DNA from 3 places in the Cronobacter muytjensii ATCC 51329 genome. Region 2 is predicted to be linked to each of the others. Evidence: predicted binding sites of a transcription regulator. Region 2 holds the regulator's gene; each other region holds the start of a gene.

Region 1 (7,526 bases), 1.0 Mb from region 2:
GCCGGGCGAGCGAAAGCGGCCGGGGCGGTCAATCCACGGCTGATAGCCGCCATAGACGCCGCTGTTTGCCGAGCGGTTGAACTCGGCGTCTTTAACATGAAACGCGCGGATGCGCGGGTGCCAGCGATCGATAAAGCCAAGATAATCCATGTGCTGAAGCAGCATGTGGCTCGGATCGTAAAGTATGTGGCAGCGCGGATGGTCGCCGGTAAGCGCGAGAAAACGCCCGAAGGTCGCGCCATCATGCAGATCTTCGCCGGGGTGAAGCTCAAAACAGAGATCCACGCCCGCCTCGTCAAAGCTTTGCAGAATCGGCAGCCAGCGGCGCGCCAGTTCGTTAAAGGCCTCTTCCACCAGCACAGGATTGTGCGGCGGCCACGGGTAGAAAAAAGGCTAGGCGAGCGAGCCGGAAAACGTGGCGTGCGCTGTGAGACTGAGATTTTGCGAGGCCCGCGCCGCCAGCTTGAGCGTGCTGACCGCCCACTGCTGGCGTGCCTTCGGATCGTGACGCACCGTCTCGGGCGCAAAACCGGCAAAAGCCTTGTCATACGCCGGATGTACGGCTACGAGCTGGCCCTGAAAGTGCGTTGACAGCTCGCTGATTTGCAGCCCGACGTTACCGAGCGTTTCGCGCACCTCTGCGCAGTAGTCGAGGCTTTCAGCGGCTTTAGCGAGGTCGAAAATGTGCGGCAGATGGGTCGGCAACTGCACCGCTTTATAGCCAAGCCCCGCCGCCCAGGCCGCCATTGTATCGAGCTGATTAAACGGCGGTCGGTCGCTGATAAATTGCGAGAGGAAAAGAGAAGGTCCTTGTAGCGTTTTCAATATCGCTCCTTATGCGCCTGCGCGCCTGTTCGCTAAACCAGCGTTAAGCATAGCCTGGCGGCTTATACGCCTGTCTTATGACGCGGACAATATTCATAACCCCTTGTTTTAGTGAGTGAAAGGCATTTAACCTAAATTTATTTCGCGCCAGACCGATAACCGTCTGGTGGCAATCTTCATTTTCAAAGATGCCGGGTCGTTGTGTCGCAACTTCACGCAAGGGAACAACATGTCAGTAAGGCGTTTTTCATTTCTCGTATTCAGTCTGTTACTTTTTATCTTTCTCGTCAGTACCGTCTCTAACCTCTGGTCGCTTACCCGCAGCAACCAGTCGCTGGATAACGTGAATAAAGAAATTCGCGTGGTGCTGTCGGTGATTGATCCGATTAACCACAGCCGTACGCTGCGCGTGCGTCTGATGGAGGCGATGATTAACGCCTCTATCGGCGATACCCAGAAAACACAGGCGTCGCTTCAGAGCGCGAACGAGGTGATGCAAAAAGCCGCCGCCGCGTTTAATAATTACAAAGCGGCCCCGGCGGTCGAAGGTGAAGAAGCGCTGGCCGCGCCGTACCGTCAGGCCTGGCAGGCCTATGTCGATGAGGGCCTGCGTCCGTTGATGGATGCGGCGAGCCGCAACGATACCGCGCGTTTTAATCAGCTGGTCAGCACCACTATCCCGCAGCTGGATCGCCAGTTTGAAATCACGCTCGATCAACTGCTGGCGTTCCGCGAGAAATATGCCCAGCGCCTTAACCAGGACGCGCAGGACCGCTTCGTGAACAGCATCGTGACCATCGCGGTGTTCGCCCTGCTCTTTACGCTGCTGATTGGCGCAATGTTTATTCTGCTCAAACGGCGCGTGCTGGCACCGCTGGATGCCGCTCGTCTTCACTGCCAGCAGATGGCTGAAGGCGAACTGCACACGCCGGTGCTTTCCGGCTCGAAGGATGAAATTGGCGATATGCTCGGCTCGCTGGAGCAGATGCGTCTGTCGCTGGTGAATATCATCGCCCAGGTGCGCGACTCCAGCCAGAGCGTGGCGCACGCCGCCGAAGAGATTGCCGCCGGTAACGTCGATCTCTCGGCACGTACCGAAGAACAGGCTGCCTCGCTTGGCGAAACCGCCGCCAGCATGGAGCAACTGACCTCGACCGTGAAGCACACCTCCGAAAATACCGCCGAGGCTAATAAGCTGGCGGGTAATATGCGTAGCGCCGCGCAGGAAGGCAACGCTATCGTTGAGGAAGTGGTGGTATCAATGCAGGAGATAGAGTCCAGCTCCAGCAAAATCGATAATATTATCGGCATTATTGAAGATATTGCCTTCCAGACTAATATCCTGGCGCTGAACGCGGCGGTGGAAGCCGCGCGCGCCGGTGAGCAGGGTCGTGGTTTTGCCGTGGTGGCAAGCGAAGTGCGTAACCTCGCGCAGCGTTCTTCTGTCGCCGCGAAGGAGATCAAAGAGCTTATCGAGCAGTCCGGCGAGCAGGTGGTGCTGGGCAGCGATCGCGTCGCGCGCGCAGGCGAGAGCATGAAGCGCATTATCGGCTCGATTAAGCAGGTTTCTGAGCTGATGTCGGAAATTGCGCTTTCCACTGGCGAGCAGAGCCGTGGGATTGAGCAGATTAACCAGGCCGTGGCGCAGATGGATTCCGTCACCCAGCAGAACGCCGCGCTGGTGGAAGAAGCCTCCGCTGCCGCTCACTCTCTGAAAGAGCAGTCGCAGCTGCTGAATCAGGCCGTGGCGGTGTTCAGGCTGAACTAAGTCGAGAAAAGCCTGACGGGAAAGCGTAAAGGCAGGCCAGTGGCCTGCCTTTTTTTATTACGCTTACAAAGGCTTGTCGAGTTTGATAACCCACAGCTCATTTTGCGAGGCGGGTTTTTCCAGCGGCTTCACGCCGATTTTGCTCGCGACCGGCTGGCCATCGAGCGTCAGATGGCCCTGGCCGTCCACGTTATAATCGTCCATCTCTTTTTTATCGCCCTGCGGCTCCAGCAGTTCCGATTGCAGCCCGAAGTCGTTGTCATTAATGACAGCAATGGTTTGCGAATCGATAAGCGCCAGCCCTTCGGCTTTCTCCTGCTGCCAGCCCGCCTCGCGCAAGTCCACCGCCAGGGTTTTACTGGCAAGTTTCACGCCGCGCGCGTTGAGTTTATCGGCATCGTCGAATTCCGGCGGCTGGGTGTTATCCAGGGCGCTCAGATCGGTAGCGTTGCTCAAATCCACCACATAAACGCGGTTGCGCATGGTTTTGTTTTTATCGCCGCCCTGTTCAATGAGCAGAATGCGGTGGTCATCCAGGGCCACGATATCGCCGATTTTGGCATCTTTGGCTTTTTTATAGACGTCGATGTCAATCGGATAGCCATACATCGCGGTTTTGCCGGTCGCCGGGTCGAAACTCACCAGACGCGTGAATCGCGCAGTGTTTTTGGTTTTGCCGTCGATATCCAGCGTGCTCTGCACCGCCGCGATAATGCGACCGTCCGGCATACGGGTCAGCCCTTCGAAACCGCGATTAGGCTGACGCCATTTCAGGATATTCGGCAGACCGCCCGCCACGCCCTCTTCACCCTTGCCCGCCTGCGGGCCATGTTTGGCGATAATCGCGCCGCTGGCGTCGACGTTAATGATAAACGGGCCATATTCGTCGCAGAGCCAGTAACCGCCTTTGCCGTCCGGCGTGATGCCCTCGGTATCAAGCCCGCGCTTATCTCCAGCCAGCGTTTGCAACGCATCGTTCAGCGCCAGTTCATTGGTGGCGCCGATAAGCCCGGCGGGCAGCGGCAGGCCGCTGATATTGCCCTGCTCGTCATGCAGCGGCATCGGGTCGCTTGCCTGCGCGTTATCTTTGCTGACGCGGATGGTCATCATCAGCGGCGTATACTCGGGGCTTGCGAAAATTTTCGACTCCTGCTTGCCCATTTTCGGCGAGTCGGCGTTCGGGCCGCGATCGGTGACGGTCGCGAAAATCAGGTCATCGCCCTCTTTACGCAAAAACAGCAGGCCGGAGCCCACGCCGACCGGCAGACCGTCAGGAAACGCGCTGGCGTAGTTGCCGGAATAGACCACGTGATCTTCCTGCGGAAACGTGACCACAAAGCGTTCCACCTGCGGCGCGGCGGCCAGGGAGCTGAGCGGGAACACGGCGGTGAAAAGCAGCGCAAGGGGTTTGATTTTCATTATTTTTGAGTCCGGATTTGTCGTGGCACTGTTATAAGGCGCATGCGTGACAGAATAATGACAGCGCGGTTTTCCTGTGTGGATTCAGCAGGTCACAGCGTCAGCCGCCGCGCATGCCAAAGCGGTGATGCCGACAGAGCGGACAGCTCGTTTCGTCTTGCCGCCAGGCGCGCCAGGGCTCGCCGCAGCGCTCACAGCGCGCGTGATAAATCGCCTGACGGCTAACCGGCCCGGTGTCGCCAGCCGCAATACTTACGGCATCTGTCGGACAGACTGCCGCGCAATCGCCGCAGCCGGTGCAGCGCGCCGGGTCGAGCGTGACCGCCTCATCGCTAAAGGTGATGGCGCCCGCAACGCAGACTTTTCCACAGGCCCCGCATAACAGGCAGCGCGATGACGCCAGCGCAACGCCATACTTTGAGCATAGCGCACCTGCGGCCCACCGCGTCGCGACGTCATGCGGCACGCGTCCACCCTCGCCGCGCAGCCAACGGCGCGTCGTCTCGCCTGGCATCTGCGTGGCTGGCAAACATCTCCAGCCCGGCTCGCCGCGCTCGCGCAGCCGCAGGTTGAGTTCGGCAAGCGGTTGCAGCCAGTGCGGAAACAACGTGAGATCCACTGCGACCGCACGAATGCCGTAATGCGTATGCCACAGTAACAGCTCCCCGACGGCCACCGGCAGCGTAAACGGGCCGAGTAAAACCCCGTCGCGGTAGTGACGCCGCAACGGCGCAAGGTTTTCCAGCGCGTCCGCCGGACAGACAAACAGGCAGATGCCGCAGCCCGTGCAACGCTCGGCCAGCAGATGGATATCGCCGTCGCGCCACGCCAGCGCGCCGGTCGGACAGCGCGCGACGCAATGCTCACAGCGGCTGCGGCGCAGCCGTTTTCTGGCGCAGCGTGCGCCCACTCCGGGTGGGGCGGGCGCGAAGGTATCAATGAGCTTCATCAGACGTTGATGCAAAAAAACGCCAGGCGCAGCAGCAGCTCGCCCAACAGGAGAAGCAGGCAGTTGGTCGTCTGGCCGCTGCGCGCGCCGTGCGGGCGCGTCAGGTTGACCATCAGCAGCAGCGCGCCCCCCACCGAGCAGCACCAGCCCGCCAGCCGCAGCCCGGCGCTGGCGTCAAACGCCGCCAGCGACTGCAGCGGAAACGTCACCGGCACCACGGCATGCGCCAGGAAGTGATCGTACGCTGGCTGCACCAGCAGCCGAATCAGTACCGCCGTCAGCGCCAGCAGCGAAAGGCGTCGGCTGAGCGCCTGCGCGGTCTGCGCATTAAACAGCGGACGGAGCGCGAGGCGCAGCAACGTGATCGAAGCCCCCGTCACCACCACCGAGCCCAAAAACATCGCCCAGGTGTTGACGTGCTGCCAGGTGACCACCGACGCGTGGCAGTAAATCGACGCCATCGCGGCAATATCGGCAAGCCCCGCCAGCGTGACAAGCCACAGCAGCGGCCACGGCGCGCGGCGTTTCATCATCAGGAGCAGCACGCTGATGCCAAGCAGCGCCATAAACACGCCCGCGAGCGCTATTTCCCGGCTAAGCCAGGAGCTGGAGAGGTGGCGCAGCGCGTTAAAGGCGTTCAGCGGATAGCCAAGATGCAGCGTCGAGGCCAGCAGTCCGAGCCCGGCCGCGACCCCCACGCCAAGCAGCGCGGGCAGCGTGACAAGCGTCATGTGGCCTGCGCGCGGCATCAGCCCGGCGGTGAGACAGAGCATCAGCATCACGCCCACGGCGCCCTGCATCAGTAGCGTGAAAAGCACTAACGGAAACTCATGCATCGTGTTGTTCCTCTTGCTGCGCGCCCTGATGCGGTTTTATGACCAGATTTGGCGTTGTGAGGGATGAGGGCGGCAGCCCTTTCACCTCGCTTAAGGTGCCGTAACGCGCGCGAAGCCGGGAGATGGGCCCGAACTGAATAGCGCCGAGCGGACAGGTGGCGACGCACACCGGCACCTGGCCCTGCGCGAGCCGGTCGACGCAGAAATCGCATTTCGACATCTGCCCGGTCTGGGTATTGCGCTGCGGCGCGCCGTAAGGGCATGACCAGGCGCAATAGCCGCAGCCGACGCATTTATCGGTGTTGACCCGCACGATGCCGTCGCCGGGGCGCTTATGCATCGCGGTGGTCGGGCAGTTGCGGGTGCAGATGGGGTCCGCGCAGTGGTTGCAGGAGACAGACAAGGTATACGTGAAGACGTTATGGATAAGCCCGCCCTCGCCCGTCGGCGTGAAGCCGCCGCCGTGCACCTCGTAGACGCGGCGGTAGCGGCGTCCGACCTCCAGATTATTTTTGTCTTTGCACGCCACCTGACAGGCTTTGCAGCCTGAACAGCGCGACGAGTCGATAAAAAAGCCCAGTTGCTCCTCGCTGACCGGGGGATATTCCTTAAACTGACTCATGTTTGGTAACCTCGACCAGCAGGGTTTGATGGGCATTGCCTTTGGCAAGCGGGGTAATGCGCGCGCTGGTAAGCACGTTCGGGCAGCCGCCGTTATCGACGCCCTGCGCGTCAGGCTGCCACCAGGCGCCTGCCTGCATCGCCACCACGCCGGGAATGATGCGCGGCGTTACTTCCGCCGGGATTTGCACCACGCCGCGATCGTTATAAACCCGCACCATGTCGCCTTGCCGGATGTTGCGCGCCTGCGCGTCTTGCGGGTTGATCCAGAGCTGCTGGCGCTGCACCTCCTGAAGCCACGGGTTGGCGTACTGCGTGGAGTTGGCGCGCTTTTTCCCTTTCCAGGTGATGAGTTGCAGCGGGTATTTAGCGCGTAATGCGTCCTGCGGCCCCTCCTGCGCGGGGACATAATGGGAGAGCGCCGGGATCTCCGGATGATTCATCTCCCAGAGCCGTTTCGAGAAGATCTCAATTTTGCCGGAGGGCGTCGGGAACGGATGATTTTCCGGGTCGCGAATATTCGCCTCAAACGCCACGTAAGGCGGCGCTTTAAGGTACACGTGCGGGTTTTGACACAGCCCGGCGAAATCCGGCAGCTCGCGGTCCGCCAGCGCCTCGCGCGTTTTCTCCCAGATATGTTCTACCCACTGTTTTTCACTGCGCCCTTCGCTAAAACGCGCCTCAATGCCGAGCTTGCGCGCGACGTCACGTAGCCAGTCGTAGTCCGAGCGCCGCTCAAACTGCGGCTCCACCAGCTTTTGCGACAGCAGCAGATAGTTGCCGGTACCCCAGGTTTCGCCAATATTCCAGCGCTCCATAAAGCTGGTTTCCGGCAGCAGCAGATCGGCATAGCGGGCGCTCGGCGTCAGGAAGAGATCGCTCACCACGATAAACTCCACCTTGCTTTCATCCTCCAGCACTTTCACGGTCTGGTTGATATCGGGGTTCTGATTCGCCAGATAGTTGCCGGCAAGGTTGAAGATAAATTTAATCGTGCTGCTGAGCGCTTCGGCGCCTTTCAGGCCGCATTCCGGCGTTACCTGTTGCGCGTCGTCGCAGGCCTGTACCCAGTTCATGATGGAGATTTTCGCCGTGACCGGGTTTGGCA
Region 2 (7,526 bases):
CACGCGGCAGGTCGTCCACCGGCGTGGCGGCCGCCTGCGCGTCGCCATCCTCCGGCAGCAGAGTAAGGAGATTTTCGCAGGCCGTGAGCTGCTCGCGCAGGCGTTGCTGGCGATCGTGCTCCTGTTGCCAGCGTGTCGCCTCTTCTTCGCGCGCGGCGAACCACGGCGCCGGGTCGTCGTGGTCCGGCTCGGCCAGCGACAATGCCGCCAGCTGGGCGCGCAGTGTCTCCTGCTGGGTCTGATACGCGCTTTCAAGCGCGGTGAGCTGGCGCTGCGCGCTGTCGATGGCCGCCTCCAGCGTCTGGCGTTCGCGCAGCAGTTGCAACTGCTGCTCGCGCTGTGTCTGCTCGTCAAGCCACGGCGTGATATCCTCGCCCGGCATCGCGTTGATCGCGGCGGCGGCGCAGAGCGTCTGCCACTGCGACGTGAGCGCTTGCTCCTCTTCCAGCAGGCTTGTCGCTTCGTTTTCCTGTTGCTGGCGCTGTCTTATCAGCGCGTCGAGCTGGCCGCGCAGCGCCGCGCCCTCCGCGCCAAGCTGTTCTTTTTCTTGCTCCAGTTGCGTGAGCCGCAGGCGGCTGGCGTCGGGTTTCAGCGCCTGATACGCCTCCACCGCCGGGTGTTCGGTCGCGCCGCAGAGCGGGCAGGGGCTGCCAGGCTGCAGGCGCGCGCGCTCTTCGACCAGACTTGCGATGCGCTGCTCCAGCTCGCAGACCGCTTTTGCTCGGGCCACCTCGTCCTGTTTGGTTTTGTAATCCTGACGCTTTTGCGCAAGCTGCTGCTCCAGCTGCTGGATTTGCGTTTGCAGCGCGACAAAGCCCTCCTGCTGGCGCGCTTTACGGCGCATCAGCGGCGCAAAAGCCGACTGGAGCGTTGCCAGTTGCTGGCGCAGCGGGCGCTGTTCGTTGAGCGTCGAGAGCGCCTGAGCAACATCTTCAGGGGTGAGGAAAAGCCCGGCGTCCGGCAGCGCGTCGCGCTTGCGCCGGGTGGCGGCGAGACTGTCGTTAAGCGCCCGTATCTGTTGGCTGTCGCGTTTTTGCTGCGCCAGCACGGCGCGCCAGCCCGCCAGTTCGCTGCTCCAGAGGCGGTAGCGGTCGTGTTCCGTGAGCCAGCGGGCGACCCGGGCGAGGTCGTCTGCGCGGATCTGCGCCTGTTCCGCCGCCGCCTGGCGGATCTCCCGGCGGCGCTGGGCGCTTTCCTGTAAGCGAACGCTCACTTCTTCGTGCTGGCGCTGGGTCGCGGCAAGCGAGGTCTCAAGCTCCTGGCAGCGCAGCCAGGCCGGACGCAGTTTTTCGGCGGGCAGCGCCGCCTCCAGTTTTGCAAGCTGCGGGGCGGCCTCCTGCAATGCCTGTTCCGCCCGCGCCACGCCCTGACGCGCCGCCTCAAGCGCGGCGGCGAGCGCGGTGCGCTGCGTCAGCCACAGATGCTGTTGCTGGAGCTGACGCTGCTGCGCCAGTTGCGTTTTTTCATCGTCAGTAAGCGCCTGCAAACCTCTGGTAAGGCTTTCGCGCTGCGCGTCATCCAGAAGCGTCACGCCCTGCGCCTGGGATTCGAGCTTCTCAAGCTGGCTGCGCGCTTCCTTATGCTGTTCGAAAATACGCGCGGAGACCTGGCCGTAGATTTCAGTGCCGGTGAGCTCTTCTAACAGTTCGGCGCGGGCTTTGGCCTCGGCGTTGAGAAACGCGGCGAACTGCCCCTGCGAGAGCATCATCGATCGGGTGAAACGGTCATAATCCAGCCCGGTCAGCGCGGCGATGCGGTCAAGTTTGTCTTTGATTTTATCGGCGACGATTTTGCCATCGTCACAGCGCGCAAGCTCCACGCGCGGCGCCTGTAAATTGCCGTCCGGCTGGCCGCGGGCGCGGCTCTGGCTCCAGAACGCGCGCCAGGCGACGCCTTTAACTTCAAACTCCACCTCCGCCAGACATTCGGCGGTGTCGCGGGTCATTAAATCGTTCTGGCTTTGCGACAGCGCGTTCAGACGCGGCGTGCGGTGATAGAGCGCAAGGCAGATGGCGTCAAGCAGCGTGGTTTTGCCCGCGCCGGTCGGGCCGGTAATGGCGAACAGTCCGTTGCTGGCGAACGGCTCGGCGGTGAAGTCGATTTTCCATTCGCCTTTGAGTGAATTCAGGTTTTTCAGCCGCAGGGTTAAGATTTTCATGCCTCGTCTTCCTCGTGCAGGCTCTCCAGCGTGCGGGCGAACAGCGTGCGCAGCCGCGCCCGCTCTGGTTCTTCCAGCGCTTCCAGATCCAGGCGGCGCTCAAACACTTCTTCCACGCCCAGTTCGCTGAGGGTTTCAGTGCTGAGCGTGCCAAGTGCGCGCTCGCGCATCTCGCGGCTGCGACGCAGCAGGACGACTTCCACCGGCAGGCTTTCGGTAAGCTGGCTTATCTGGCGGTGCATGTCGTGCAGGAACTCTCCGGTGTCAATTTCAATATCGAGCCAGACTTTCGGCTCGTCGGGCGCGTCGCGCCACTGTTCGAGCTGGGCGGTGATGGACGCCAGGCTGCCTTTTAAGACCGCCAGCGGCTGGCTGACCGGCACCGGGAGCGCCGTGACGTCGCGCAGTTTGCCGTCGGCGAACTCCACCAGAAACACGCTTTTCTCTTTGCCGGTTTCATCAAAGCTCAGCGCAATCGGCGAGCCGCTGTAGCGGATATGCTCGCAGCCCGCGACCTTCTGGGCGCGGTGGATATGGCCAAGCGCGATGTAATCGGCGGGCGGAAAGCGATCCGCCGGAAACGCGTCGAGCGTGCCTATATAGATGTCGCGTACCGCGTCACTTTTCGTCACGCCGACGGTCGTGAGATGGCCGGTGGCGATAATCGGCAGATTACGCTCGCCGCGAAGCTGGCAGGCGGCCTCGTAGCACTGTTGATAGTGCTGGCTGATGGCCTCCAGCAGTTGCTGCTGTTTTTCGCGCCCCGACTGGCCGCTAAGGCTGCGCAGCACATCGCGCGGGCGCAAAAACGGAATGGGGCAGAGCACCGCGCCGGGCTCGCCGTCGCGCCGGTATAATAAGGTGGCCTGACTTTCCGGCGTCAGCCGGGCGCTGGCGATCACCTGCGTGTTAAGGCAGGCGAGCAGCTCGCGGGATTCATTCAGCGTCGCCACCGAATCGTGGTTGCCGCCCAGCACGATAAGCGGACAGTTCGTCGCCTGCAGTTTGACGACAAAGCGGTTGTAGAGCTCGCGCGCATAGCTCGGCGGCGCGCCGGTATCAAAAATGTCGCCTGCGACGATAATCGCGTCCACCTGATGCTCGATGGCAGCGCCGAGGAGCCAGTCGAGAAAGGCTTCATGCTCGGCGGCGCGGCTTTTGGCATAAAAATTTTGACCAAGATGCCAGTCTGAGGTATGCAGAATACGCATGGGATGCCCTGTGGCGAAAAAGCGAGAAGGGGATTATAAACATCCGGTACGGCGAGTGTCCTGTTTCGTCGCGCCGCGCGGTTTTTTCGCCTGCGCTGACAGGTCATCTTACGGTCATCTTTTTCATAAATCTGTCATAAATCTGACGCATAATGGCGCCGCATTACATTCTGTTTACTTTATTTAACAGGGCTAATCATGGCGAGACGTATTCTGGTCGTTGAAGATGAAGCACCTATCCGCGAGATGGTATGCTTCGTACTGGAACAAAATGGCTTCCAGCCGGTGGAAGCGGAAGATTATGACAGTGCGGTGAATCAACTCAATGAGCCCTGGCCGGATCTGATTTTGCTGGACTGGATGCTGCCTGGCGGATCGGGGATCCAGTTTATTAAACATATCAAACGCGAAGCGCTGACTCGCGAGATCCCGGTCGTGATGCTGACCGCGCGCGGCGAAGAAGAAGATCGCGTACGCGGTCTGGAAACGGGCGCGGATGATTACATTACCAAGCCGTTCTCCCCGAAAGAACTGGTGGCGCGCATCAAAGCCGTCATGCGCCGCATCTCCCCGATGGCGGTGGATGAAGTCATTGAAATGCAGGGCTTAAGTCTCGATCCATCATCGCACCGCGTGATGACCGGCGAAAATCCCCTCGACATGGGGCCAACGGAATTCAAACTGTTACACTTCTTTATGACGCACCCGGAGCGCGTTTACAGCCGCGAACAGCTGCTGAACCACGTCTGGGGTACGAATGTGTATGTGGAAGATCGCACTGTCGATGTGCATATCCGCCGCCTGCGCAAGGCGCTGGAACATAGCGGTCATGACAGAATGGTACAAACGGTGCGCGGTACGGGTTATCGGTTCTCGACCCGTTTTTAAACCCAAAACAGGAGTGTGACGCGTGCTGGAACGGCTGTCATGGAAAAGACTGGTGCTGGAGCTGTTGCTTAGCTGTATTCCGGCGCTGGTTCTCGGGGCGATATTCGGCTATCTGGCATGGTTTTTACTGGCGGCAGTGACCGGATTGCTCATCTGGCATTTCTGGAATCTGCTGCGCCTTTCCTGGTGGCTGTGGGTGGATCGCAGCATGACGCCGCCGCCTGGCAGCGGCAGCTGGGAGCCGCTGCTCTACGGGCTGCACCAGATGCAGTTGCGCAATAAAAAGCGTCGCCGTGAGCTGGGCAATCTTATCAAACGCTTTCGCAGCGGCGCGGAATCGCTGCCGGACGCCGTGGTGCTGACCACGGAAGAGGGCGCCATCTTCTGGTGTAACGGTCTTGCGCAACAGCTGCTTGGCCTGCGGTGGCCCGACGATAACGGGCAGAACATCCTTAACCTTCTGCGCTACCCGGAGTTCACCAGCTATCTGCGCGGCCAGGATTTCAACCGACCGCTGCATCTGGTGCTCAATAACGGGCGTCATCTTGAGTTTCGCGTGATGCCATACAGTGAAGAGCAGTTGCTGATGGTGGCGCGCGATGTCACACAGATGCATCAGCTCGAAGGCGCGCGACGCAACTTCTTTGCAAACGTCAGCCATGAGTTGCGCACGCCGCTGACCGTGTTGCAGGGCTATCTTGAGATGATGCATGAGCAGACGCTCGAAGGGCCGCTGCGTGAAAAAGCGCTGCATACCATGCGCGAGCAAACCTACCGGATGGAAGGCCTGGTAAAACAGCTACTGACGCTGTCGAAAATCGAGGCGGCGCCCGCGATGCAGCTCAACGAAACCATCGATGTGCCGATGATGCTGCGTGTCGTGGAGCGCGAAGCGCAGACGCTCAGCCAGCAGAAGCATACCTTTACGTTTGAGGTGGAACCACAGCTTAAAGTGCTTGGCAACGATGAGCAGTTGCGCAGCGCGATTTCCAACCTGGTCTATAACGCGGTGAACCATACGCCTGCGGGCACGCATATCACGGTGCGCTGGGAGCACACGCCGCATGGCGCGCGCTTTAGCGTGTCGGATACCGGGCCTGGGATCGCGGCGGAGCATATTCCTCGCCTGACGGAGCGCTTTTACCGGGTGGACAAAGCGCGCTCGCGCCAGACCGGCGGTAGCGGGTTAGGACTCGCGATTGTAAAACACGCGCTGACGCATCATGACGCGCGACTGGAGATTGAAAGTACGCCCGGCAAAGGAACGACGTTTTCGTTTCTGCTGCCGGAAAGACTCATTGCCGCCGCGCCTGCCAAAGCGGTTTCTGTAGTGTAACTCGTCACGTCTGCTTTCCGGGGCCAGCCATAAGCTGGCCTTATTCATTTTTTATCCACCTTGCAGCGCTTTTTACATCGTTTGTTGCTTTTTTGCTCGCGCGAATCGCCGGAGGTTTTTTAGGAAATTAGATTTTATCACTGCCCCGAAACTTAGATCTGGCATAAAGGTCTGGTTTTACGATCCCGTCTTGCCTTTAAACGTTATAAGCGTTTAAATTGCGCCCCTGCTATTGCCAGACCGACTGTTTTTGCGTGGTAAACTGAAAAACAATTCTTCGCCAGCGTAATCGGGAAGCATATCCCGCTGTCGCCGTCTGAAATAGCCGCGTTTTCGTCAGGCAACTGACGGTAAAAAATATTTATTTCAACACCACATCCACAGGCAGTAAATCTTATGACCCATCAGTTAAAATCGCGCGACATTATCGCACTGGGGTTTATGACCTTTGCGCTGTTCGTCGGCGCGGGTAACATCATTTTCCCTCCTATGGTTGGTTTGCAGGCCGGTCCGCATGTGTGGACGGCGGCGATCGGCTTTCTGATAACCGCTGTTGGTCTGCCTGTGCTGACCGTGGTGGCGCTGGCGAAGGTCGGCGGCGGCGTTGACAGCCTGAGCCATCCGATCGGCCGCGTGGCGGGTATTCTGCTGGCGACCGTCTGCTACCTGGCGGTAGGGCCGCTGTTCGCGACGCCGCGTACCGCCACCGTGTCGTTCGAAGTGGGCATTGCGCCACTGACCGGCGACGGCGCGCTGCCGCTGCTGATTTACAGCCTGGTCTATTTCGCGCTGGTGATCCTGGTCTCGCTCTATCCGGGCAAACTGCTGGATACCGTGGGCAACTTTCTGGCGCCGCTGAAAATCATCGCGCTGGTGGTGCTGTCGGTCGCGGCCATTCTCTGGCCGGCGGGCGATATCAGCGTGGCGACAGAGGCCTACCAGAAAGCGGCGTTTTCCAACGGGTTTGTGAATGGCTATCTGACGATGGATACCCTGGGCGCAATGGTGTTCGGGATTGTTATCGTCAACGCGGCGCGCTCGCGCGGCGTTACCGACTCTCGTCTGCTGACGCGCTACACGGTGTTCGCAGGCCTGATGGCGGGCGTGGGCCTGACGCTGCTCTATCTGGCGCTGTTCCGCCTGGGCTCTGACAGCGCGACGCTGGTGGATCAATCCGTTAACGGCGCGGCTATCCTGCACGCTTATGTTCAGCATACCTTCGGCGGTGCGGGCAGCTTCCTGCTGGCGGCGCTGATTTTCCTGGCATGCATGGTGACCGCGGTCGGCCTGACCTGCGCCTGCGCTGAGTTCTTCGCGCAATACCTGCCGCTCTCCTACCGCACGCTGGTCTTTATCCTGGGGCTGTTCTCCATGGTGGTGTCGAACCTCGGCTTAAGCCAGCTGATTCAGTTCTCGATTCCTGTGCTGACGGCCATCTATCCGCCGTGTATCGCACTGGTTGTGCTGAGCTTTACCCGCGGCTGGTGGCATAATGCGAGCCGTGTTATCGCCCCGGCGATGGCGGTCAGTCTGCTGTTCGGTTTGATTGATGGGGTGAAAGCCTCGGCGATAAGCGGTATCCTTCCGGCCTGGACTCAGAAACTGCCGATGGCGGATCAGGGGCTGGCCTGGCTGCTGCCGACCATCGTGATTGCGCTGGCGGCGGCCGTCTGGGATCGCATGGCCGGACGGAGCGTGACTTCCACCGCACACTGATCGTCGGTTGATTGTTGAACCACGGGGCCTGGCTCCGTGGTTTTTTTATTGTATGACGTGGTACTGGAAAGATGGAAAACGAGAACAAGCTCAAGCGCGGATTGAGTACAAGACACATCCGCTTTATGGCGCTGGGTTCAGCGATTGGCACCGGCCTGTTTTACGGCTCGGCGGACGCCATCAAAATGGCAGGCCCAAGCGTACTGCTGGCCTACAT
Region 3 (7,526 bases), 2.0 Mb from region 2:
TGCTAACAGGGTAGAGAGAAGCGATGTTTTCATTTTCATCCTCATGCATGACTGCCGTGATGTTTCTGATTATGTGAACTGCTTTGTAGCGTGTCGGTTGCATGATTGTTAAAACTAAAGCCTTTCAGTTTCCTTTCATCGCGACAGAAACTTTACTGGATGTGACATGCGTCTCTTACTTGCCGAAGATAACCGTGAGCTGGCTCACTGGCTGGAGAAAGCGCTGACGAATACCGGCTTTGCCGTGGATTGCGTTGGCGACGGGCTGGCGGCGGACCATCTGCTGCAAAATGAAAATTACGCCGTGGCGGTGCTGGATATCGAAATGCCGCGTCTGAGCGGGCTGGAGGTGCTGGCCCGCCTGCGCCGCCGCGGCCAGGCGGTGCCGGTGCTGCTGCTCACCGCCCACGCAAGCGTGGCCGACCGGGTAAAAGGGCTTAACGAAGGCGCGGACGACTATTTGCCGAAGCCCTTTGATCTGAGCGAACTGGAGGCGCGGTTGCGCGCGCTGGTGCGACGCAGCGAAGGACAGGTGCAGGAGGCGCAGCGCTTAGGCGAGCTGATATTCCACGACGCGGGCTATTTTGAGTTACAGGGCAAGCCGCTGGCGCTGACGCCGCGCGAGCATGCGCTGCTCACCGTGCTGATGTTCCGTCGCCGTCGTCCGGTGTCGCGCCAGCAACTCTTCGAACAGGTGTTCAGCCTGAGCGACGACGTCAGCCCTGAGAGTATTGAGATTTATATTCACCGGCTGCGCAAAAAGCTGCTGGCGAGCAACGTACAAATCACCACGCTGCGCGGGCTGGGCTATGTGCTGGAGTGCAGCGATGAGCTGGTTGCGCCCTGAATCGCTGCTCGGCAAGCTGCTGCTGTTTCTCGGCCTGCCGCTTCTGTTGCTGTGGGCGTTTTCCGCGTTAAACAGTTATGTCAGCGCGCTGAACGCCGCGACCCAGGCGTATGATCGCACGCTGTTAGCCTCGGCGCGTATCGTGGCCGAGCGGCTGAATGTGCATCACGGCGAACTGCAGGCGGATGTGCCCTGGGTGGTGCTCGACAGCGTCGAGCGCAACATGAACGACCGCCTCTATTACAAAGTGCAGGACACCCACGGGCGGGTTATCTCCGGCTATGACGATCTCCCGGCGATGCCGCGCGGCGTGGCGCGCACCGATCTCTACCCGGCGCTGGCGTGGTTTTATCACGCCACCTATCAGGGTCAGCGACTTCGCGTGGCGCGGCTGTTACAGCCGGTTAACGAGGGCGGCATCAACGGCATGGCGGAGATTTACGTCGCCGAGACGTTGCAGTCGCGTCACCTGCTGGCGCGCCAGTTGCTTATCTCATCCGCGCTCTCTCAGGGCGGGCTGGTGCTGTTGACGCTGTTGCTTGCTGGCCTGCTGCTGCGCCGGGTATTAAAGCCGATGCGCAAGCTGTCGCGCCTGATGGTCAGACGCTCGCCCGGCGAACTGACCCCACTGCCGGATCTGCTGCCGTGGTCGGAAACGCGGCTGCTGATTATCGCCTTTAACCGTTATATCAGCCGCCTGCGCGCGCTGATTGCGCGTCAGGAGCGCTTCAGCGCTGATGCCTCTCATCAGTTAAAAACGCCGCTTGCCGTGCTGAAAACCCAGGCCGCGGTAGCGCTGGCAAGCGACGATCCGGCCCAGTGGCGGGAGAGCTTACAGGCCATGAGCGCGACGCTCGATCAGACCGTTGACCTGACCGAACGCCTGTTGCAACTGGCGACGCTGCGCCGCCCAGAGCCCGGCGAGACGCGCGCGCACTGTGAAGTCGATCTGGTGGCGACCGCGCGTGAAAGCTGCTTCTCGCGTCTGCCGCAGGCGCGCAGCAAACCGGTAGATCTGGGGTACGAAGGCGAAGAGGGGCCGGTATATGTGCTGGCGGAGCCGCTGTTGCTGGCGGAGCTGTGCGCCAATCTGCTCGATAACGCGCTGAAATATACGCCAGCGGACGGCGTGGTGACGGTACGCGTGCGCGTCGCGGCAGGTGAGGCGATGCTTGAAGTGGAAGACAGCGGGCCCGGTATCGACGCGACCCAGCGCGATCAGGCGTTGACGCCGTTTCGCCGTCTCGATAACGCTGGCATGCATCCCGGCGCCGGGCTTGGGCTGGCGCTGGTGAATGATATCGCTCGCTGGCACCGTACCCGCGCGGAACTGCTCAACGGCGACAGGCTCGGCGGATTGCTGGTCCGCGTGCGGTTGCCGCTTCATCGCGCGCCGCCCGGCCAAAGCGGCGTTTAATGCTTTTCGGCATAGATGTTTTCTCTTTTTTACCCTCTCATTGCGGCGCGCGGGCCGCGCCACGTTGATTGCAGACCGGATACAGGTACAATGCCGCGTTGCGTTTACAGGGTCCTTTTTTCTTTTTTTTGAGATACATGGAATGAAAAACATATTTCGTTTAGCGATGGCCAGCCTGCTGCTGGCCGCCACGCAGGCCAGCGCTATTAGCGTTAACGGCTCGGTGGGCGAGCATTACACCAACATGGGCGCAGGTTTCGGCACCGAAAGCAGCGGCCTGCAACTGACCGGCAACTGGGCGCATAACGACGATCACGGCGATATCGTCGGCGTCGGCCTGGGCTTCAACATGCCGCTGGGGCCGTTTATGGTCACGCCGGGCGTCAAGGCGATTTACCTGAACCCGAACGAAGGGGATGAAGGCTACGCGGCGGCTGTCGGCGGCGGCGTGCGCTGGGATATCGGGCAGCGTTTCTCCCTGTTTGGCGACTACTACTACTCGCCGGATTCGCTCTCCAGCGGCGTGAATGATTACCAGGAAGCGAGCGCGGGCGCGCGTTTCTCTCTGTTCCGTCCTCTCAGCATTGAAGCCGGTTACCGCTATATCAACATGACCGGTAAAGATGGCGATCGCGACAGCAAAGTGGCTGACGGCCCGTACCTCGGCGTGAGCGCAGGCTTCTGATTTTCCGGGCGCGGCCACCGCTGCGCCTGTTTTTTTCCTCCTTCCTTTCTCTGCGCGCTATAGTAAAGCCTTCCCTTCATGCGGAGAAAATAATGCTACAGACAGAAATGCTCTCGACCGGCGACGAAGTGCTGCATGGTCAGATTGTCGATACGAACGCCGCCTGGCTGGCCTCGCTGTTTTTTGATCAGGGATTGCCGTTAACCCGGCGCAATACCGTGGGCGACAGCCTGGAATCGCTGGTGGCGGCGCTGACCGAGCGCAGCCAACACGCCGATATCCTCATTGTTAACGGTGGCCTGGGGCCGACCAGCGACGATCTGAGCGCCGAAGCGGCGGCGCGTGCGTTGGGCGTGGAGCTTGAACTGCACGAAGGCTGGCTGGCGACAATGGAGCGGTTTTTCACGGAGCGCGGTCGGGCGATGGCGCCGAGCAACCGCAAACAGGCGCTGCTGCCGGCGGGCAGCGAAATGATAGACAACCCGGTCGGCACCGCCTGCGGGTTCGCCATTAAACTCAACCGCTGTCTGATTTTCTTCACCCCCGGCGTACCATCAGAATTTAAACGGATGGTGGAGCATGAGATCCTGCCACGCCTGCGTGCGCGCTTTACCTTCCCCGAGCCGCCGCTCTGTCTGCGTCTGACCACGTTCGGGCGCTCCGAAAGCGATCTCGCCGCACAGCTCGATACCCTGACGCTGCCGCCGGAGGTGGTGATGGGCTATCGCTCCTCAACGCCGATTATCGAGCTTAAGCTCACCGGGCCGGCTTCTCGCCGTGCTGAGATGGAGGCTATCTGGCCGACCGTGCGTGAAGTGGCGGGCGACAGCCTGATTTTTGAAGGGACAGAAACGCTGCCGATGCAGATTGCCCGCTGCCTGCGTGAACAGCAGCTCAGCATTACCCTGAGCGAGCAGTTCACCGCGGGCCTGCTGGCGCTGCAACTCAGTGAGGCCGACGCGCCGCTGCTGGCGAGCGAAGTGCTGCCCGCGCAGGTCGAGACGCTGGCGCAGACCGCGCACTGGAATGGAGATCGCCGCCGCCGCCATCTCGCGGATTTAGCGCTGAGTATCGCAAGCTTTGAAGACGATGAGCTCAATATTGCCCTGACCACGCCGCAGGGCACACAGGCCGTGCGCCTGCGCTTTAACGCCAGTCGCTATGCGCGGCGTATCCGCCAGGAGATTTGCGCGATGATGGCGCTGACGCTGGTGCGCCGCTGGTTGAACGGCAAAGACGTGACTGCAAGCCAGGGCTGGGTGCAGGTGGTCGAAACGCTAAACGTCTGACCCTACGGCGGGCGCGGGCGACAGCGCCGCGCGCCCGCGTACTTTTTGTCTTCTCTGCCTCTGGTTTCCGCTGCCTGACGGCCCCTGTCTGATTAACGCTTCTGCACCTGCCTGGTGCATATTTCTGCTATTTTGACCCTAAACGAAAGAAAACGCGCATAAACCGAAAAAGACAGCGTGTAAAAATGCGCCTTTGTGTTCGATTGTCATAAATCTGTAACAATTTGTGCGATGTTTCACAGCATAAATAATCCTTTTTACCTACTATCACGCTCGCTAAGGAAACATAAACAAAACGAATAGTTTGATACCTAATAAGCAGGAGACAGTGATGTTAAGTATTTTTAAACCCGCCCCGCATCGCGCAAGGCTGCCTGAGGGCGAGATAGATCCGCACTATCGTCGCCTGCGCTGGCAGATTTTTATGGGAATTTTCTTCGGCTATGCCGCTTACTATCTGGTGCGTAAAAACTTTGCGCTGGCGATGCCGTATCTGGTGGAGCAGGGCTTTTCGCGCGGCGATCTGGGATTTGCGCTGTCTGGCATTTCCATCGCTTACGGATTCTCGAAATTCATTATGGGTTCGGTCTCCGACCGCTCGAATCCGCGCGTCTTTCTGCCGGCAGGGCTGATCCTTGCGGCATCGGTGATGCTGTTTATGGGCTTCGTGCCGTGGGCGACCTCCAGCATCATGGTGATGTTTGTACTGCTGTTCCTGTGCGGCTGGTTCCAGGGCATGGGATGGCCCCCTTGCGGGCGCACCATGGTGCACTGGTGGTCGCAGAAAGAGCGCGGCGGTATTGTTTCGGTGTGGAACTGCGCCCATAACGTGGGCGGCGGCATTCCGCCGCTGCTGTTTCTGCTCGGCATGGCGTGGTTTAACGACTGGCACGCCGCGCTGTATATGCCCGCCTTCGGCGCAATTCTTGTGGCGGTTATCGCCTTTGCCCTGATGCGCGATACGCCGCAATCCTGCGGCCTGCCGCCGATCGAAGCGTATAAAAATGACTATCCGGATGACTATAACGAGAAGCACGAAGAAGAGCTGACCGCGAAGCAGATTTTCATGCAGTATGTGCTGCCCAATAAGCTGCTGTGGTACATCGCCATCGCCAACGTGTTTGTGTACCTGCTGCGCTACGGCATTCTCGACTGGTCGCCGACCTATTTAAAAGAGGTAAAGCATTTCGCGCTGGATAAATCCTCCTGGGCCTATTTCTTCTATGAATACGCGGGCATCCCCGGCACGCTGATTTGCGGCTGGATGTCGGACAAAGTGTTCCGCGGCAACCGCGGCGCGACCGGCGTGTTCTTTATGACCCTGGTGACCATCGCCACGATCGTTTACTGGCTCAACCCGCCGGGCAACCCGCATGTCGACATGGCGTGCATGATTATTATCGGCTTTCTGATTTACGGCCCGGTGATGCTGATTGGCCTGCATGCGCTGGAGCTGGCGCCGAAAAAGGCGGCGGGCACCGCGGCGGGCTTTACCGGGTTGTTCGGCTATCTTGGCGGTTCCGTCGCGGCGAGCGCCATCGTTGGTTACACCGTCGATTTCTTCGGCTGGGACGGCGGCTTTATGGTGATGATCGGCGGCAGCATTCTGGCGGTCTTGCTGTTGATTATCGTGATGGTGGGTGAGCATAAGCATCACCACGACATGCAGGCGAAACGCGGATAAGGAGCACCGATGACACTGAAAATGACGCTGGCGGCGCTGGCGATAGGCGTGATGTCGGCAGGCGCGCTGGCGGCGGATAAGCTGGTTATCGCCCATCGCGGCGCCAGCGGGTATCTGCCTGAGCATACGCTGCCCGCTAAAGCGATGGCCTACGCGCAGGGCGCCGATTATCTGGAACAGGATTTGGTGATGACCAAAGACGACCAGCTGGTGGTGCTTCACGATCACTATCTGGATCGCGTGACCGATGTCGCCGAGCGGTTCCCCGATCGCGCGCGCAAAGATGGCCGTTACTACGCCATCGACTTTACGCTTGCGGAGATTAAATCGCTCCGGTTTACCGAAGGCTTTGAGCTGGACAACGGCAAAAAAGTACAGACGTTCCCGGGCCGTTTCCCGATGGGTAAATCGGATTTCCGGGTGCATACTTTTGAAGAAGAGATCGAGTTTGTGCAGGGGCTGAACCACGCTACCGGCAAAAACATCGGCATCTACCCGGAGATCAAAGCGCCGTGGTTCCATCATCAGGAAGGGAAAGACATCGCTGCGAAGACCCTCGATACTCTGAAAAAATATGGCTACACCACGAAGCAGGATAAGGTTTACTTGCAATGTTTTGACGCCATTGAGCTTAAGCGTATTAAGAACGAGCTGGAGCCGAAGCTTAAGATGGATCTGAAGCTGGTGCAGCTTATCGCCTACAGCGACTGGAACGAAACCCAGCAGAAGCAGCCGGACGGCAAATGGGTAAACTACAGCTACGACTGGATGTTTAAGCCGGGCGCGATGAAGCAGATAGCCCAGTACGCCGACGGTATCGGGCCGGATTACCATATGCTGGTGGCGGAAGGCTCGACGAAAGAGAAGGTGACGCTGACCGCGATGGCAAAAGAGGCGCACGACAGCCATTTGCAGGTGCACCCGTATACGGTGCGCGCCGACCAGTTACCGGATTACGCCACGGACGTCAATCAGCTTTATGACGTGTTGTATCACAAGGCGGAGGTGGACGGGCTGTTTACCGATTTCCCGGATAAAGCGGTGCAATTTTTAAAAGCGAGGTGAGGTCAGAACGGGTAAGGGGCGGGCGATGCGTCACAGGCCCGTCCATCACGATGGAGGCGGCTTGCGCCTTACCCGGCCTGCATTATTGAAAACACCCGGTAATCCAGGCCGGCCAGGCGCTGCGCCACCTGATGCCACTACATTTCAATCTCGATATCGCCCTGCGGTTTACAGCAGCAGGGTAATATCTCGCCTTCCTGAATAAACGCCAGCGGTTTGGTCAGCCACTGCACCTGGCCTGCGACCAGCTTGCACCGACAGGAACCGCAATAGCCCTCGCGGCACTGGTATTCTACCGTCACCGCGTGTGACTCCAGCGCCACCAGCAGAGAAGGATGTTCGTCCGGGCACAACAGCTCGGTGCCCGTCACGCGAAGCGTAATACGACCCATATCAGAGCTGGAAGCTGCTCAGATCGTCGTGGTCGATTTCTGAATCGATCTGGCCGACCAGATAAGAGCTCACTTCCACTTCCTGCGGCGCCACCTGCACGTTATCAGACACAAGCCAGGTGTTGATCCACGGGATTGGGTTGGAGC

What was found. The regulator PhoB, encoded in region 2, activates phosphate uptake and scavenging genes when phosphate is short. The targets are predictions, from matches to a motif close to CTGTCATAAAACTGNCNNAT.
Region 1: AFK63_RS09130 (esterase-like activity of phytase family protein) is a predicted target of PhoB. The motif match lies at 4,057-4,076, and genes of this name have one in related genera.
Region 3: glpT (glycerol-3-phosphate transporter) is a predicted target of PhoB. The motif match lies at 4,442-4,461, and genes of this name have one in related genera.

What each region holds. Positions count from the first base shown of each region.
Region 1 covers NZ_CP012268.1:1,963,375-1,970,900, forward strand. Annotated here, with positions in the region: partial or broken gene AFK63_RS09120 (sugar phosphate isomerase/epimerase family protein) at 1-825, opposite strand, end outside; gene AFK63_RS09125 (methyl-accepting chemotaxis protein) at 1,055-2,593, shown strand; gene AFK63_RS09130 (esterase-like activity of phytase family protein) at 2,657-4,012, opposite strand; gene AFK63_RS09135 (4Fe-4S binding protein) at 4,113-4,961, opposite strand; gene AFK63_RS09140 (dimethyl sulfoxide reductase anchor subunit family protein) at 4,961-5,797, opposite strand; gene AFK63_RS09145 (DMSO/selenate family reductase complex B subunit) at 5,790-6,419, opposite strand; gene AFK63_RS09150 (DMSO/selenate family reductase complex A subunit) at 6,406-7,526, opposite strand, start outside.
Region 2 covers NZ_CP012268.1:2,969,527-2,977,052, reverse strand. Annotated here, with positions in the region: gene sbcC (exonuclease subunit SbcC) at 1-2,158, opposite strand, end outside; gene sbcD (exonuclease subunit SbcD) at 2,155-3,369, opposite strand; gene phoB (phosphate response regulator transcription factor PhoB) at 3,568-4,257, shown strand; gene phoR (phosphate regulon sensor histidine kinase PhoR) at 4,280-5,593, shown strand; gene brnQ (branched-chain amino acid transporter carrier protein BrnQ) at 5,990-7,309, shown strand; gene proY (proline-specific permease ProY) at 7,381-7,526, shown strand, end outside.
Region 3 covers NZ_CP012268.1:1,008,580-1,016,105, forward strand. Annotated here, with positions in the region: gene AFK63_RS04725 (Bug family tripartite tricarboxylate transporter substrate binding protein) at 1-33, opposite strand, end outside; gene tctD (transcriptional regulator TctD) at 167-847, shown strand; gene AFK63_RS04735 (sensor histidine kinase) at 828-2,264, shown strand; gene AFK63_RS04740 (YfaZ family outer membrane protein) at 2,407-2,949, shown strand; gene AFK63_RS04745 (nicotinamide mononucleotide deamidase-related protein YfaY) at 3,042-4,238, shown strand; gene glpT (glycerol-3-phosphate transporter) at 4,570-5,922, shown strand; gene glpQ (glycerophosphodiester phosphodiesterase) at 5,932-6,987, shown strand; gene yfaE (class I ribonucleotide reductase maintenance protein YfaE) at 7,125-7,379, opposite strand; gene nrdB (class Ia ribonucleoside-diphosphate reductase subunit beta) at 7,381-7,526, opposite strand, start outside.